Regions from separate parts of the Peribacillus sp. FW305-BF15 genome, predicted to be linked through region 2. Evidence: riboswitches for the same ligand, from Rfam matches in the RefSeq annotation. Region 2 holds a riboswitch; the other holds the start of a gene.

Region 1 (6,036 bases), on a different contig from region 2:
GGCCGAATCACCGACAGGTACAGGAAAAACATTGGCATATTTACTGCCATTGCTGGAAAAGATTGATCCTGAAAAAAAATCGCCCCAAGCTTTGATTCTGGCATCATCACGGGAACTGGTCATGCAGATCAATGAAGAAATTCGCATTTGGTCAGAGGGGAGCGGCATAATGGGTGCAGCATTCATCGGCGGTGCTAATGTGAAAAGGCAGTTGGACAAACTGAAGAAGCGTCCACAGGTGATTGCTGGAACACCGGGGCGGATTTACGAATTGATTGCCCAAAAGAAACTGAAGATGCATGAAGTTAAGACGATAGTACTTGATGAAGGTGACCAATTGATCATTCCAGAACATATGGGAACGATCAATAATATTATCAAAACAACACTAAAAGATCGGCAAATCATGGTATTTTCAGCAACCCTGCCAGAGGAAACGGAAAAAGCGGCCAGGGGATTCATGAATGAACCCGAAATGATCAAGGTCGATAAAAATGAAAAAATGGAATCCAAGGTGGACCATCTTTACTTTGTTGTTGAGAGACGGGAGAAGTCCAAGATTCTCGAGAAAATCACAAGACTTAAAGATGTGAAGGCACTTGCCTTCCTGAATGATATTGCGGAGCTTAGCGTCTTACATGAAAAGCTGAGTTATAAAGGTATTGAAATGGGCGTGCTTCACGGTGAATCCAATAAAGTCGACAGGGAGAAAGCACTGCGTAAGCTTCGTTCCGGAAAATCCCCGATGCTGATAGCAACGGATGTAGCGGCCAGGGGGCTGGATATTAAAGGCCTTACTGCGGTCGTTCACATTGATATGGCTGACAATATCGAACAATATATCCATAGATCCGGGAGAACTGGGCGTGCAGGTGCAGATGGCACGGTCATTTCAATCGTAACGGAAAGAGAAGAGCGAGAGTTGAAAAAAATGGCTCGTGAACTGGGGTTACCATTAACGAGAGTAACCTTCTATGGTGGAAACATCGTAGTCGATGAATGATTCGCAAAAAAAGGGACGGCCATGGCGGCTGTCCCTTTTTTTGGAATTCACGTAAGAATTAAAAATTAAAAGAGGTGCTCAATTTGCAGGATCCAACTGAACAGAATGAAGCTTATTTTTACTAAATGCAGTGTTCATTTATGGGTGATAATCATGAATGAAAACGCTTCCTTAATATGGGTTTTTGACATATGATAGCAATAGACATAGGTTAGGGGGAAACGGTATGACAAGAAAGTATAAACAATTTGAAACGGCAGTCATCCATGAAGGATATGACTCGAAGAAGCATTTGGGAAGCTTGGCAACACCTTTATTCCAAACCTCAACATTCACTTTCGAAAATGCCGAGCAAGGGGAGAGGCGTTTTGCCGGTATCGAAGATGGATATATTTATTCTCGCCTTGGAAATCCAACGGTACAAGTGCTTGAAGAAAAGATTGCCGCACTGGAAGGCGGGGAAGCTGGCCTTGCTTTCGGTTCAGGCATGGCTGCCGTTTCAGCAGTACTTTTTGCGTTAACTAAAACAGATGATCACATCCTCTGCTCACAGGGGGTATATGGTTGTACATTTGGCCTTCTGCAGCTAATGAAAAATAAATACCGGATCACTCATGATTTTTGTGAAATGGATACTGAAGAACAGCTTAGGAAAATGATCCGGCCGGAAACGACCTGCATCTATGTAGAAACCCCGATCAATCCGACGATGAAAATGATTGACTTACAGATGGTGGTGAAAGTTGCGAAGGAATATAATGTGACGGTCGTAGTCGATAATACATTTTCGACGCCCTACCTACAGAGACCGCTTGAGTATGGCTGTGATATCGTCCTTCATAGCGCTACGAAATATCTTTGCGGGCATGGGGATGTCGTTGCGGGACTTGTCGTCGGTAAAAAGGAATTCATGAATCATATAGCTGGGACTACACAGAAAGATATCGGTGGAATCATTTCACCATTCGACGCCTGGCTACTATTGCGGGGGTTAAAGACCTTGCACGTCAGGATGGACCGTCATTCGGCCAATGCAATGGCAATCTTTCATGAACTTAAGAAACATCCAAAGGTGAAAAAGGTATATTATCCAGGTGATGAAGCTTCCCCGGATCATTATATCATGCAAAAACAGATGAAACATGGCGGCGGCCTTATCTCTTTCGAATTGCATGGCACAAAACAGGATGCACAGGAATTCCTCAATAAATTGAATCTAATTAAAATTGCCGTAAGTCTTGGGGATGCCGAAACATTGATCCAGCATCCCGCTACCATGACGCACTCTGCCGTTCCTGAAGATTCACGGGAACAAATGGGCATCAGTGACCAGCTGGTCCGTCTCTCAGTTGGCCTAGAAGCTTGGCAGGATGTATGGCAAGATCTTCAGCAAGCATTTTAGGCTACCATATTCCTTCTACTTTTTATGAAGATGGTTATGGATATGATAAAAGTGATGGCAGAGAGGATATAAGAAATGTCCGTGATTACAGGATAGGCGGAGCTATTTCGTATCCCGATGCCTATGAACGCCCAAACGAATACGAGAAGATAGCACCAATCCCGGTTTTTACCTGCGAAGACAAAGGCCAGGGTTGTTGCTGCAATCAGCAGGACGATCGTCCAGGTTAAACTGGAAACCCCAAAACCGTCCCATTTGATATAGGTTAGGTAATAAGAAATGTCAGCGATCGTTGCAACACTTACCCAGCCTGTATAGACGGAAAATGGAAATAGGTCGAAAGTAGTGTGTTCCACTTTTTTTATGCTTGTATAAATGACCATTAAAGTAGCCAAAAGAGCAATGATGATGAATACGGATAACAAAAAGTGTTCATAGTGCCAAGCTAAAAGCCAAGCGCCATTCAAGACACAGCTTAAAGCGAACCAAGGGAAGGATGCCTTATAAGCAGGGCTGTTTTGATGTTTACTTAAAAACTGCCTGAATACCCAGATGGCGAGCAGGAAATAGATCAAGCCCCATATGGAAAATACATATCCGGCAGGAGTGAAAACGACATGAAGTTTATCGGAAATCTCTCCTGATGTCTGGCCGTTCAATGGCAGGAAATTGGCTAAAAAATTCATCGTGACGACGAACAGATAGAAAATCAGGTTGATGATGGAAATAAGCATTAAGCTTCCTCCTTATATGAAGTTTGATTCTCTAATCCTATTCCACATATTTAGCCTGCCTAACCTTTTTGGAGCACATCGGGGTTAAGGGGGATCATTTTTACATAAAGTTAGGAAGTTCCTGTAACAATTGAACCATTTAAGGTTAGAAATTTTACATCTTCACTTTATGGTGATAAAATATTCAAAGATTCATATTATTTTAGTCCTTCGGGGTCGGGTGAAAATCCCAACCGGCGGTGATGAAGAAATTCTAAGCCCGCGAGCCTGTTAAAAGGCAGGATTTGGTGAGATTCCAAAGCCGACAGTACAGTCTGGATGGGAGAAGGACGTGTGGAACCCAAGTGTATACGTACGCCTAATTTTTCGAAAATGAAAATATTAGGCTTTTTAGGTATACAATTTTTTTCACTCATTTCTCCTGCTAACCCTTTAGGCCATCCTAAGGGGTTTTTTATATTTTATAAAAGGGGGAAAAACATGTTTACGGGAATCATTGAGGATATCGGTACCGTACATTCCTTGAAAAAAGGAAAAAGCAGTATGGAGTTATCGATTCGTTCTGAAAAAATCCTTGAAGATGTGCATCTGGGGGATAGTATTTCAGTCAACGGGGTCTGCTTAACGGTAACGTCCTTCACGAAAAGTTTATTTACGGTCGACGTGATGCCGGAAACGGTCAAAGCTTCCTCGATCCGGACGTTAAAATTGGGATCACCTGTTAATCTCGAACGAGCCATGAGTGCACAGGGAAGATTTGGCGGTCATTTTGTTTCAGGTCATATCGACGGAACCGGAACGATCATAAAAAAAGAACGGAAAGAAAATGCCGTATATTATGTAATCCAACTGGAAGAAGGGCTTAGTGCCTTTTGCATTCCAAAAGGTTCCGTGGCCATTGATGGAACAAGCTTGACGATATTTGGGATCGAAAGGAACCTTTTGACGGTATCATTGATTCCATTGACTCATCAGGACACCATATTGGGACAAAAAGCGGCTGGCGATATCGTTAACATCGAAAACGACATGATTGGGAAATATATAATACATCAAATGAAAAATGGCAATCCAAAACCAGGACTGAATTTAGAGTTTTTGGCAGAGCATGGATTCTAATAAAAGGGCGGTGTAATGATGTTCCATACAATAGAAGAAGCAATAGAAGATTTGAAGGCTGGCAAGGTAGTAATCGTGTCCGATGATGAAGACCGTGAAAATGAAGGGGATTTTGTGGTGTTGGCCGAAAAGGCTACACCGGAAACGATTAATTTCATGGCGACTCATGGACGTGGTTTGATTTGTACGACCATCACTGAACAACTGGCAGCAAAATTGAAACTGCATCCTATGGTAGGCGAAAATACCGATCATCATGGCACTGCTTTTACGGTAAGTGTCGATCATAAAAGCACCTCTACAGGAATCAGTGCTTTTGAACGGTCCTTGACCATCCTTGAGCTTCTTAATGAAGATTCGGTCGCAGAAGATTTCCAAAGGCCTGGTCACACTTTTCCGATAGTCGCTAAAGAAGGCGGCGTATTAAGAAGGGCAGGACATACGGAGGCATCGGTGGACTTGGCGAAGTTATGCGGTGCCGCTCCAGCCGGTGTAATTTGTGAGATCATGAATGAAGATGGATCGATGGCCCGCGTATCCGATTTAGAAGTCATCGCTGATAAATTTAACCTGAAGTTCATTACGATAGCCGATTTGGTTCGGTATCTTCAACATAATGATCCAATCGGGAAACAGGAACTTGAAATGAACATCCCGAAAGCTTGAAAGATTTTTAAGGAATGAAATCTTAACATGAAAAAATTATTGTTTTTAAAAATTAGGAGGAATTAGACATGGGGAAAACTATTGAAGCGCAATTAATCGGATCAGGATTGAAAGTAGGAATCGTGGTAGGAAGATTTAATGAGTTTATCACAAGCAAGCTTTTAGGAGGGGCAATGGATGGCCTTAAGCGTCATGGCGTTGATGAGAATGATGTTGACATCGCGTGGGTCCCGGGTGCTTTTGAACTTCCGTTAATTGCTAAGAAACTTGTGAATACAGGTAAATATGATGCGGTAATCGGTCTTGGAACGGTAATCAGGGGTGCTACTTCACATTATGATTATGTCTGCAATGAAGCAGCTAAAGGCATGGCTTCCGTTTCTTTGGAAACAGGTGTACCGGTTATCTTCGGTTTGCTGACAACTGAGAATATTGAACAAGCCATTGAACGTGCTGGAACAAAATCAGGTAACAAAGGCTATGAAGCGGCCGTTAGTGCAATTGAAATGGCCAACCTTGGAAAATTGATTGAACAGTGATTTCACATAAGGAAGCCGCAGGGAATGACATTCCTGTGGCTTTTTTTTGATGTGCCGGATCGTGGTCTGATTGAGTCAACTTTCTTCAACCATCTGGCAATTCTTTAAAGTTCGTAAAGTTAGCCATTGATCGATTAGCTAATGCTGCTCTTCGACACTCACCGAAACTCCTTCACTGGAAATACCCCGATTTCAAAGTAATGTGTTTTTTCATTATTTATTATTATAAATTATGGGTAATTAGGAACCATTAGGTAATCCATCGAAAAAAAAACGAACAAAAGCGTCACGTAATGGAAGCATGATAAAATATGCAGATATGATTATGCTACAATTGTAAAGATTGCAATTGAAATTCATGTCTTTAGGGAAAAGTAAATTTATTAGTTATTAGGAGGGGTTTGTGTGTACCATCTCTTTACACATAATGATTTGGATGGAGTCGGGTGCGGCATTGTAGCAAAGCTGGCATTCGGAGATGAAGTAGTGGTTAGTTATAATTCAATTGGTCGCCTTAATCAGAATGTAGGTGCATTTCTTGAGCAGGCCAAGATTGAAGATACATTGATCGTA
Region 2 (6,036 bases):
GTCTTATTTGGAAAAAGCTTATTTGTTTATTATCGACCATCTGCTTGATAGCTTTAAGCTTTTTTGTACCAAGTTCCTTAATCGCTTCAGCGATTTCCCTCTCATCCTCGATTGTCACATAATCGGAAATCGGAAAATCCTTTTCCGATAAAACAATTTCTACGAGGTGATCTTCGATGGTGTTGACTTTCAATCTGCGGATTTCAGCTATTTCACCGAGGTTTTTCCCTTCCTGGATGTATCGTAAAGTAATCTTTGTAGATTGTGTCAAATGAGGATTACCACTTCTTTTCCAATCATTGGTTAATGAGGATAAGAGAGGGTAATCACCACCCGTTTCCATTTCTGCAAGCATTTGATGCAATGAATCAAGGAATGTATAGCGAACATACTCTTCTTCCATATTTTTCCTTTTGGCAATCTGTTCAAACGTTAGACCAATCCTGTTTATCCCGGTCAATTTCAAAATGAAAATGTCTCGTTTCATATCACTTTGATTTTCTAAAAGGGATACCAGTTCATCATATAAATGTTGGGCAATCAACGCTCGATCCTGACGATTGGCATGTAAAAATTCCTTTACGAAGAATTGAATTTTGGGATTTCGTTGTATCGGATAAAAACGTCTTTCATTGTGGACAATATGGGATATGGTTTGAATGAGTAAATTTAACCTTCCCCAGAAAACAGGGGTGATATTGTGATACTTCCAACCATTTAAATACTCCGGAAAAGGATTATTTTTAAAGTAATCGTCCAACATTCGTTCACCTTGCAAACTAATTTCATATGCATCCGGTTTATCCGTTAAATTAATTAAGTCATGCTTAAGTGAATGTTCAATGTTTTGATTTAATTGCTGACGGGTAAATCGAGGCATTGTCCCAAAAATATCCGTTAACCCGAATAAATGGGCATCTTGGATGGTTTGTGACGATTTCTTCCCCTGCAGCATATGGTATATAGCATAAATGGAGCGCTCACCTTGAAATTTTTTTATCGTATATAGAATGATGGCCTGTAGATAATTATTCATGGGACTCACATCCTTGTTTCATTTAACCAATAAACCCATTGTAACAAAAATCTGCAAAAACCGCCGTTATTATTGATGAATACAACGGAAATTATGTGACTAAATGACGAAACATGGAAAGGACCAAGTTAATTTTTTCGATGTTTTTCGTTGACATTCAACTACATGATAGTTATTATCAATACAATTTCTATTGAAAAGTTTGGCATTCGGTCTTACAATAGGAAAGAGATAATAATCTGAAATAAAAAGATTATCAGTTGTTAATCAACTTAGGAGGGGTTATATTCATGGCTAAATTTACTATTGTGGATAAAGAAACATGCATAGCTTGTGGAGCTTGCGGAGCAGCTGCACCAGATATATATGATTATGATGACGAAGGGATTGCATTTGTTACCCTTGACGATAACGAGGGTATCGTTGAAATTCCAGATGTACTTATAGACGACATGATGGATGCATTTGAAGGATGCCCAACGGATTCCATCAAAGTTGCTGACGAGGCATTTGACGGAGATGCACTAAAATTCGAATAAAGTTACAAGCCATTTTCAATCGAGAATGGCTTTTTCTTTTGGCCAAAAAACAGGCATAAAAAAACAACCGGATATGGATATCCGGTTGTTTTTTCATTTCTATCGTCAATGCCGTTAAGCATTTTTATATAATGTTTGCTTATTGATCCATGTCTGTAATTTAATGAACAGCAACATGAATACAGATGTGATGAGCACGCCTTTAATCACGTTGAAAGGCAAGATTGCCGTCGTAACGAACTTTCTTGACTCGGGCGCCGACATGGCATCCCATCCCATAAAGAAGGTATAAGCCGGTAAAAAGACAAAATAGTTTAATACGCTCATGAATACTGCCATGGAAACTGTTCCCGCAAGTAAGGCGAACGTCATTCCTTTTTTTGAATTGATTTTCTGAAATACATAATAAGTCGGCAAGACAAACAGTATTCCGGCTATAAAGTTAGCGATATGCCCCACAGGCAAAGCAGTCAAGGTCCCTGTCATGACTAAATCCAATAGGTTTTTAATGAACTCGACTAGAATTCCAGCCATCGGACCGAAAATCAATGCCGCCATCAGTGCTGGTATGTCGCTAAAATCAACATTGAGAAAAGGCGGGAATCCTGGAAACGGGAAATTTAAAAGCATCAATAAATATGAAATGCTTCCCATCATGGCAAGTGAGACCATTTTTTTCACTTTGTTCTTTTTCATAGTTCTCTCTCCTTCTTTTCCGATCTACCTGAAAAAGAGGTTAGGATTCCAAAATATGTTGATGTTCAATAAAAACCCTTTAATTCCAATGGAATTAAAGGGATAAATTAAAGGTTACATCAAACAAACGTTCAGCAAATAACTGTTGAAACGCACTAAGGAACCTCCATCTTCTCCCATCCAGACTATACTGTCGGCTTTGGAATTACACCAAATCCTGCCTTGTAAGGCTCGCGGGCTTAGAAGTAGAAATTCCTTCATCACCGCCGGTGGGGAATTGCGCCCCGCCCCGAAGATAGACCTATAAAATTTTTTATACTTCCCATTATATCTGAAATGCCTTTTTTTTGATAGCATTTTTTCTCATTTGATGCATGTAGGATGAATATCGATTGTCGCAGTGAACGGCTTAAAACAAACAGCGGATTTACAATATGGCAATTCGAAAATTTTTCGCAAAAGGAGCGAAGCTATTTATATCGCCACCTTAAACGGATGATCAGTTGAAAATCATTTGTTTAAGCGCTTTCATTCAGATATGCCAAATTGACATTATCAGCATTTCAATTGTAAAATTAACTGAAATTTAAGATAACTTTTTCCTTAGGAAGGTGTTTAGACGTGTATCGGATTTTAGTAGCAGACGCCATTAAACCAGAAGGACTTGGACCGCTTTCAGAGGCATCCAATATTCAGCTCATTCAGAAGACCGTAGAGGAAGCTGCAAACGAACTTGATCAGATCGATGCAATTCTTGTGAGAAGTGCAACAAAGGTTTCGGAAGATTTAATGAACCGTATGCCGCAGTTGAAAATTATAGCTCGCGCTGGTGTCGGTGTTGATAACATAGACATCCCCGCAGCGACAAAACGCGGGATTGTCGTGGTTAATGCACCTGACGGCAACACCATTTCAACAGCTGAACATACATTCGCGATGATGGCTTCATTAATGCGCCACATTCCGCAAGCTTATGCTTCATTGAAAAATGGGGAGTGGAAACGTTCCTCCTATACGGGAACTGAACTTCGTGGAAAAACATTAGGCATAGTTGGCTTTGGACGCATCGGAGGGGAAATTGCCAAACGTGCTAAAGTGTTTGGCATGGATGTCATTGTCTATGACCCGTTCCTGACTGTAGATCGTGCAAAGAAAATGTCCGTAACGGCCCTGCCATTGGATGAATTGCTTCCTAAAGCAGACATCATTACTGTTCATACACCACTAACGAATGAAACTAGAGGATTAATTAATAAAGAAAAACTGCTTACCTGTAAAAAAGGGGTTTATGTACTGAACTGCGCCCGTGGTGGAATTCTAGACGAAGATGATTTATATGAAATGTTAGTTCAAGGGCATGTTGCAGGGGCGGCACTGGACGTTTTCGTCGAAGAACCTCCACTTGGCCATAAACTGCTGGAACTGGACAGCGTCATTGCTACACCGCATCTAGGCGCTTCCACGAAAGAAGCCCAATTGAATGTCGCCGTACAGGTTGCCCAAGAAGTTTTGACCTATTTCGAAGGAAATCCAGTCTCAAGCTCAATCAACCTTCCAGCCATATCTAAAGAAGTGTTTGAAAAGGTACAGCCATTCCATCAACTTGTTCAGCAAATGGGATCGATTGCTTCCCAGTGCATGAATGAAGGAATTCAGGAAATCTCCGTTACATATGCAGGAGAATCTTTGGATTTCGATACCGCGATTCTTACAAAAAGTTTAATCTCCGGCTTTTTAAGATCAAGAGTCGATGCATCAGTCAATGAAGTGAATGCCTTGTTGATCGCAAAAGAGCGTGGTATAACCATTGGTGAAAAAATCTCTACGGACTCTTTAGGTTACTCGAATTTGATCAGCCTTAAAGTAAAAGGTGACAACCGAGAATTAACAATAAGTGGGACCTATATCGAAAATTACGGTTCTCGAATTGTAAGTTTGAATGGTTTCAAAATCGACTTTCACCCAGAATCGAATTTACTTTATATCCAGCATACCGATAAACCCGGTGTAATCGGTAACGTAGGTAAGGTCCTGGGTGATCACGGAGTGAATATCGCCACCATGCAGGTTGGCCGAAAAGAAGCTGGCGGTGAAGCCATCATGGTTTTGAGCTTCGATTTACCATTAGAAGACAACATGAAACAGTTTTTAATGGAAACAGAAGAAATTACGTTCTTGGCCCGTATTTCATTATAAGAAGAAAAAAGTGCCCGCAGCGCGGGCACTTTTTTCTGTTAATGCATTCAATTCACTTGGTTCGGTGCTTCGGGCACCATTATGTCTTCAGTTAAATTCAGCTTTCCCACCTCTTCAATAGGAGCATTTTCAAACTTCACTTTTTCAAAACCAAAATCCTTAGCTATGAAGAGTATGGCTTCTAAAGCTTGAAGGGTTTCCTCACTATTTTCAATAACGGCTTGATCTGATAGGTGAATAGTCACAAGATTTCCATTAGTGCTTATCCTTTCCCATTTCAGGTCATGGGGGATTGCAGGTGAAATTCCCTCGATGTCCGCCTCCCCTTTTCCGGCTTGAAGCGCCTCCTCAAAGTCCCGATAACCCATATTGCTTGGAACAAGGAAACTTGGAGAGGACTCATCCCTTTGATAAAGAAGGTATGTGCGTTTTTTTTGATGAGGTATATCCACCTCCTTTAAATATCCCGCATGGGCAAACCTGGCACCTTGCTTACCTTCTGTGGAAAATGTCATTTTCTCTATATTGTTATAGGAAAGCGTTTCTTCCATCAAATGGAGAAAAAGTGTATCTTCAGCCAACAGTCGGCTTTTTTCTGGAAAATCGATATGGGCAGTGTTTATATCGTTTCCTTGGCTAATCTTAATGTCAAGCGGAAAATAGTCAGATAGCCCATATTGCGCTTCATCAATATCGGACATTTGATTAACTAACTGATTCAGTGTATCACTTTCATCATGATGTTTAAGTTTAATTGAAATGGGAACGATGAAATTCATTTGATCATCCGGGACACCCATCGTAATGATCGAGGCATTTTTAAGGTCATCCTGGTAGATCGCTTGTTCAAATGTTTTTTCCTTTTCCCCTTTTCGCGGTTCCATTTCTGAAAACTTGTCTTTGGATTCGGTTTTCGCTTGGTTACTCGAAAACTCTTGAGCTTCCTGTTTATCTTCTGAGGACTTTTCTTGGTTACTTGAATCCTTCCGTTCAAGATCTGCCATTTCCTTACTTTCAGATAGAGATAATTTCCCACTGCTGCCGCTGTCTTCTCGACTTGTCGTTCCTTTTTTTTCAATAATGAACGATGATGCCAAAACAACCATTAAGAATAAGGAGGCAACACCCGCGAACAGAGGTATCCAGTGTTTCTTCTTCTTTTTCTTTTTATCATGTATTCTCGCATACACCTCTGCCTTGGTCCGGTCATCTTTTAATGTCGGAAGCTCGCGCAGCATGTCTTCAATTTCGCTTTCTTTCCAACGGGATCTCCTCAATGCGGTGGCCCTCCTTTCCTGATAAATCTTCCATCAACTTTTTAATGGCCTTCAAAGCTCGGTGTTGGGTCGTTTTTACCTTACTTTCACTCCAATTCAATACTTCAGAAGTTTCCGTAATGGACAATCCCTGAATATATCGTAAAATGATCACGGATCTTTGATTCGTGGTACACCGGTTTAAGCATTGGTAAATATCTTGGATTTCATCGTTCTTGATAGCCACTTCCTCGGGAATGGGTTCTTCATCTTTCAGCAATTGCCTATCCCAATCAAAATTAGGAAAGATTTT

The links. Region 2 has a riboswitch for FMN ahead of AC3WLU_RS11370 (ECF transporter S component). Riboswitches for the same ligand answer to the same signal wherever they lie in the genome.
Region 1: it holds a riboswitch for FMN, as region 2 does, so the genes downstream of both, ribE (riboflavin synthase) here and AC3WLU_RS11370 (ECF transporter S component) in region 2, are expected to answer to the same signal.

The regions. Positions count from the first base shown of each region.
Region 1 covers NZ_JBYSYV010000022.1:42,890-48,925, reverse strand. The annotation lists gene AC3WLU_RS20585 (DEAD/DEAH box helicase) at 1-1,003, shown strand, start outside; gene megL (methionine gamma-lyase) at 1,230-2,405, shown strand; gene AC3WLU_RS20575 (TspO/MBR family protein) at 2,402-3,139, opposite strand; FMN riboswitch at 3,342-3,473, shown strand; gene ribE (riboflavin synthase) at 3,620-4,258, shown strand; partial or broken gene ribB (3,4-dihydroxy-2-butanone-4-phosphate synthase) at 4,277-4,915, shown strand; gene ribH (6,7-dimethyl-8-ribityllumazine synthase) at 4,993-5,463, shown strand; gene AC3WLU_RS20555 (DHH family phosphoesterase) at 5,869-6,036, shown strand, end outside.
Region 2 covers NZ_JBYSYV010000009.1:58,495-64,530, reverse strand. The annotation lists gene AC3WLU_RS11380 (YpbB family protein) at 1-1,036, opposite strand, end outside; gene AC3WLU_RS11375 (ferredoxin) at 1,327-1,575, shown strand; gene AC3WLU_RS11370 (ECF transporter S component) at 1,690-2,271, opposite strand; FMN riboswitch at 2,436-2,572, opposite strand; gene serA (phosphoglycerate dehydrogenase) at 2,893-4,467, shown strand; gene AC3WLU_RS11360 (RsiX family anti-sigma factor) at 4,515-5,744, opposite strand; gene sigX (RNA polymerase sigma factor SigX) at 5,710-6,036, opposite strand, start outside.